2 linked regions of the Sinobacterium norvegicum genome follow. The protein of the gene in region 1 interacts with the protein of each later gene in a pairwise test. Links are inferred from orthologs where the notes say so. Each region holds a gene or a part of one and is shown on either strand. Other genes may lie near its edges.

The links. Proteins that work in one complex are often made in the same cells at the same time.
Region 2: the proteins of mrcB (region 1) and L9P87_RS16375 interact in binary tests that used the Escherichia coli proteins (3 or more experiments, as listed by UniProt). The link is inferred for Sinobacterium norvegicum from one-to-one orthologs.

Annotation. Positions count from the first base shown.
Region 1 is NZ_CAKLPX010000004.1:14,780-17,833, reverse strand. It holds mrcB (penicillin-binding protein 1B), read left to right. Parts: upstream 1-374; coding sequence 375-2,735; downstream 2,736-3,054. Other genes in the region: L9P87_RS14615 (tetratricopeptide repeat protein), read left to right, coding at 2,815-3,054; L9P87_RS14625 (adenosine kinase), read right to left, coding at 1-188. UniProt on the Escherichia coli protein: Cell wall formation. Synthesis of cross-linked peptidoglycan from the lipid intermediates.
Region 2 is NZ_CAKLPX010000005.1:6,435-9,384, forward strand. It holds L9P87_RS16375 (peptidoglycan D,D-transpeptidase FtsI family protein), read left to right. Parts: upstream 1-589; coding sequence 590-2,311; downstream 2,312-2,950. Other genes in the region: rsmH (16S rRNA (cytosine(1402)-N(4))-methyltransferase RsmH), read left to right, coding at 1-280; ftsL (cell division protein FtsL), read left to right, coding at 288-593; L9P87_RS16380 (UDP-N-acetylmuramoyl-L-alanyl-D-glutamate--2,6-diaminopimelate ligase), read left to right, coding at 2,308-2,950. UniProt on the Escherichia coli protein: Essential cell division protein that catalyzes cross-linking of the peptidoglycan cell wall at the division septum. Required for localization of FtsN.

The sequences.
Region 1 (3,054 bases):
CCACCGCTGGCGCGCTTGCTGGCGACAAGGTGGTCACTGAGATGCACCATGAGCTCGTTTTGACGAGCCTCGTCGACCAGCGTCATCAGGCCTTTTTCAATCTTGGCAGCAGCCAAAAACGCATCGTCGACCTCTATTTCTGTGTCGACAAGGCCGGCGCCGAGGCCGTAGATATGATATTTGCTCATGTTGATTCCTATTTTTATGACCCAGGCTGCGCCAACATTGCAGCGCCAATATTTTAAAGCGAAGATTATGCCTGTAGTCGTGGCTAAATTCAGCCATTATGTGTTGATAATGTGACGATAAAAAAACAACGCCAAAGATCAACGCGGTATACTGCCCACCACCATTTCAATGAGATAGCGAGTCCAATGCCAGCAGCACGTAAACCCCCGGCAAAGAAGCGACCAGCCAAAAAAACAGCGGCTAAAAAACGCAAGCCAGCCAGCAAAAAGGCCAAAGGTGGCGGTTTTAAGGTCTTTGTTTTCAAGTTAACGCTGGTGTTGGCCGTTGTTGGCTTTGCCTTTATTATTTTCCTCGATGCTCAGATTCGCTCAACCTTCAGTGGTAAGAAATGGGAAATACCCGCCAAGGTTTATGCCCGTCCTTTGGAACTTTATCAGGGCAAGGGGATTAGTCAGCAACAGGTGATAACCGAGCTGCGCAATGCCGGTTACAGGCCGGTAAGCAAGGTTTCACGGCCCGGTCATATGGCGGCCAGCGGTCAACGCTTGGACATTTACAGTCGCGAATTCTCGTTTTGGGATGGGGTGGAGCCGGCTCAGCGTTTATCACTGCAATGGCACAACGGTAAGCTAGAGCGCCTATCGGCCGATTACCGTGATGCCGACTTGATCAGGCTGGAGCCGCTACAGATTGGTGGTATTTACCCGAGCCACAATGAAGATCGGCTACTGCTTAAACTCGACCAAATCCCACTGTCGCTGCAGCAGATGTTGGTTGAGGTGGAAGATGGTGACTTTTATCAGCACTGGGGTATCTCTGTTAAGGCGATTGCCCGCGCCAGTGTCGCTAATATTAAGGCCGGTCGGGTGGTGCAGGGCGGCAGTACGCTGACGCAGCAGTTGGTAAAAAACTATTATCTGCACTCGGGCCGGAGTTTTTACCGCAAGGCAACAGAGGCGGTAATGTCGCTACTGTTGGAGTTGCACTACTCCAAAGAGGAAATATTACAGGGCTATTTCAACGAGGTATTCCTGGCCCAGGATGGTCCCCGAGCGATTCATGGCTTCGGTTTGGCGGCGCAGTATTATTTCAATAAGCCGATCGAAAACTTACGCCTGCCTGAGCAGGCATTGCTGGTTGCCTTGGTGCGAGGCCCCTCTTATTACGACCCTTGGCGCCATGGCGAGCGGGCAAAGAAACGCCGTAATTTGGTGCTCGATAAGTATGCCGAGGCGGGTTACATCGATGGCGAGGTATTGGCCTGGGCCAAGCGTGAGCCAATTGGTGTGGCCACCGGCAAAGAGAAGCATCGACTGCGTTACCCCGCCTATCTCGATTTAGTGCGGGAACAGTTGCGTCGTGATTATCACCCTGACGATTTATCGTCTAAGGGTTTGAATATTTTCACCAGTTTCGACCCGCAGGTGCAAACCGCCGCCGAGCAGGCGTTGGCTGAGCAAATTGTCTCCATCAGCAAGCGCTATAAGCTCGATAAAATGTCAGCCGATCAGCTCAACGGTGGGGTGGTGGTAAGCCATCCACAAACCGGCGAGGTGTTGGCCGTTGTCGGCGGCAAGAATGCCCGCTATGCCGGTTTCAACCGTGCTATCAACGCCAAGCGTCCTGTCGGCTCACTGATGAAACCCGCCGTCTACCTTGCCGCCCTCGAACAGCAGGATGATTATAATTTGATCACCCCGGTGCTCGATGAGCCTATTACCGTAGAGGGGCGTGACGGCTCGATCTGGCAGCCGCGAAATTACAGCAAGAAGAGTCATGGTCCGGTGCCGCTGCATCAGGCATTGACTCACTCTTATAACCAGGCGACGGCACAGCTGGGTATGGAACTGGGTATTGGCGAGGTGCTCGATGCCGCCAAAAGACTGGGGGTGGAATCGGCCCTGCCAAGAGTGCCGTCGGTGGTCCTCGGCAGCGGAGAGTTATCGCCTATCGAAGTGACTCAGATGTACCAAACCATTAGTTCCGGCGGTTTCTATTCGCCGCTAAAAACGATTCGCAATGTTACCAGCAACAGCGGTGAGCCATTAAATCGTTATCCCTTAGAATTGGAACAGCGCTTCGATGAACGGGTGATGCAGCTGATGCAATACAACCTACAAGAGGTGATGCGAGAGGGTACCGGTAAAAGCGCCTATCGAACACTGGGGAAAGATTTTAAGGTCGCCGGGAAGACAGGTACCACCAATGATTTACGCGATAGTTGGTTTGCCGGCTTTAGCGGCGATCGACTCGCTGTCGTTTGGCTGGGGAGAGATGACAATGCCCCGACACCTTTAACGGGTGCCACCGGTGCGCTGCCGGTATGGACGGCGATTATCGATCAGACCAGCAGCCGTGATATTCACTACCAAAAGCTGGAGGGAATGTCGTATCTGTGGGTCGATGAAAGCAGCGGTAGACTGTCGGCAAAATACTGCGATGGCGCTCGCTATCTGCCCTTTATCGAGAGCAGCGAACCAGAGGGCAGTAGCGGTTGCGGGCGGGCAACACAAATTAAAAACTGGTTTGGTAACTGGCTCAATTAACGCCGTTGCCCTTGAGGGTTATTAGTTGGCAGGCATATCGTTTATGATAAACGCTGAAACGAACGAAGTAGGCGGTAAAATGAAGGCCAAGTTATTATCCATAGCAGCTCTGTTAGTGATGACAGGTTGTAGCAGTACCACGACGGTGCCTGTCTCGGCGCCGAGTGATGATTCGTCGAAGCAGGTGGTGCCAGCTACGTCGACGCAACCCGCCTCCAGCCGCAACATTGAGCCGACGACAAAGTCGGCTAATAATGGTTCGCAGTCGGCAGTCGAGCGGTTGCTCGATCAAGCACAGCAACAGCAACAGCAGGGGCGC
Region 2 (2,950 bases), on another replicon or contig:
TGACTTGAAGGATATATTAGAGCAGGCGCTCGATGTTTTGGCCATTGGCGGACGTTTAGTGGTGATTAGCTTTCATTCGCTCGAAGATCGCATGGTTAAACGTTTTATCCGAGACCTGCAAAAAGGCCCGGTATTGCCAAGGCATATTCCTGTGACTCAGGCACAAATGGAGCCGCCAATTAAGGCCGTAGGTAAGGCAGTTAAGGCAAGCAAGGCAGAGGTTGAGGTTAATATTCGCTCGCGAAGCGCAATTATGCGTGTCGCAGTAAAGCTGAAGTAAGTTGGTCATGACAACAACGCCGTCAACAGCATTGCTTAATAGTCGCCGTTTTTCAGTGCCGTTGTTGATGGTTTTGTTGCTGGTCAATGTTGCCTCTGCGCTGGCCGTTGTTTACAGCACTCATTGGAATCGTCAGTTATTCGGTGAGTTGCAGGTTGTGCAGCGTGAGGCAGTGGCTATTGAGGCGGAATGGGGGCGGTTGCTGCTGGAAAATAGCAGTTTAGGTGCCTATGCAAGAATAGAGTCGATAGCAAGAAAACAGCTGTCGATGAAACAACCATCAATTGAAGAGACGGTGTTGGTGAAACAGTGACGGATCCTAGCAACAACAGTACAGCATCGTGGCGTTTCCATGTGGTATGGGCTGGGTTGTTGTGTCTTGCTGTTTTGCTCATCGCGCGGTTGCTGGGTTTGCAGGTGTTAGAGAGTGAGCGCGGCCGAGAGTTTTTGTTAGAACAGGGTGACCGCAGGGCAGTGCGAACAGAGCAGATTGTGGCTCATCGGGGTATGATTGCCGATCGCAATGGTGAGCCACTCGCAATCAGTACGCCGGTGGTCTCCGTTTGGGCTGACCCAACAATATTAAGCCAGCATCTCGATAGCCTGCCAATGTTGTCGACGGTTATTGGTATCGATCAATCAGTCTTTCAGGCCCGTGTAAAGCGGATGGCTAAACGACGCTTTATATATTTGCGCAGACATTTGACCCCGGTCGATGCTGATAGGGTAAAGGCGTTAAAGGTTCCGGGTGTATATTTTCAGCAAGAATACAAGCGCTATTACCCAGCAGGTGAGGTCGCAGCTCATATTGTTGGTTTTACAAATATTGATGATAAGGGTCAGGAAGGCCTCGAGTTAACTTACGACGGCCATTTGAACGGTGTGCCAGGTAAGAAGCGTATATTAAAGGATTTGCATGGCAGCCTGATTCGAGAACTGGATCAAATTCAGCCGGCCAAACCCGGTGAAAACCTCTATCTCAGTATCGATCTTCGGGTGCAGTATGTTGCCTATAAAGCATTAAAAAAAGCTATTAAATTACATCATGCCTCGTCTGGCTCGGTGGTGGTGTTAGACAGTCGTACCGGTGAGTTATTGGCGGCAGCCAATCAGCCCTCTTTTAACCCTAATAACCGAAATCGCTTAGACCCTGCGGCGTTGCGTAACCGTGTTGTTACCGATGTCTTCGAACCGGGCTCAACGGTAAAACCGTTGACGATTGTCGCGGCGCTAGAGAGTGGAAAATTCACGCCTGATACGATGATCAATACCAGCCCCGGGCATATTCGCGTCGGCAAGAAGACGTTATTGGATCCTGTTAACTATGGCACGATTGATGTTTCTAAAATCATCAAGAAGTCCAGTCAAGTTGGAACAACCAAGATTGCCCTCCAACTGGAGCCCGAAGTGGTTCGTAACGTTTTCTACAAGGCCGGGCTTGGGCAGGCAACGGGTACGGGGTTCCCCGGTGAGGGTGTCGGTGTCTTACCGAATCACCGCCGCTGGAGTGACATCGAGAGAGCGACTTTTTCCTTCGGCTATGGCTTGTCGGTAACGCCTTTGCAGCTGGCGCAATCTTATACAGTCTTTGCCAACCACGGAGTGAAAAAGCCGGTCAGTTTATTGCGAAGAGATACCGGTGTTGAGGGGGTTGCAGTGACGTCGCCCAAGGTGGCTGATGATATTTTAACCATGATGCAATCAGTCACTGAGAAGGGTGGCACTGGAACGCGGGCGGCGGTTAAGGGGTATAGTGTAGCCGGAAAATCCGGTACCGCGCACAAGGCGGCTCGCGGCGGCTATAGCGAAAACGAATACACAGCAGTCTTTGCCGGCTTAGCTCCTGTCAGCGATCCGCGGATTATTGTCGTTGTGGTCGTGAATGATCCCAAGGCTGGCCAGCATTACGGTGGCCAGGTAAGTGCGCCAGTATTTGCCGATGTGGTTGAGAACACATTGGGCCTGTTAGGCTCATCGCCAGATCAGATTGGTGATTACAAGCCCGCACAGCTGATGGCGGGGCGGATATGATGATGAGAAAGCTATCTGACTTTATGCCTCAGGCGCTGGTTTATAGCGATATGGCTGTAACCGGCATGACGCTGGATAGCCGGCATGTTGAGCCTGGGTTTTTATTTGTGGCATTAGCAGGGCGTACCGTCGATGGTCGCCAGTATATTGATAGTGCGCAGCGTGCTGGTGCTGTGGCTGTATTGGTTGAAGACTCAGCTTTTGAAGCCGGCACTGACATAACCATCCCGATGATTAAGGTACCCAATCTAGCTGAGCGATTGGCTGAAATAGCGCAGCGCTTTTATCGCAGCCCTTTTCAATCGCTGTCTGTTGTTGGTGTTACCGGCACCAATGGTAAAACATCGTGTAGTCAGTTAGTCATGCAGTTATTGCATGCGCTCGGTAATCATTGTGCCGTGTTGGGAACAACTGGCTGGGGCGTTGGAGCAGTGACTGAACCGTCTACACACACGACGCCCGATACTGTGTCGCTACAAGCCATTGGGGCCGATCTGGTTGCGCGAGGAGCTACAGCTCTGGCGATGGAAATATCTTCCCATGCCCTTGATCAGGGGCGAATTGATGGCGTTGAAATAGATACGGCTGTTTTCACTAATTTAAGCCGAGATCATTTGGATTATCATATTTCGATGGAGG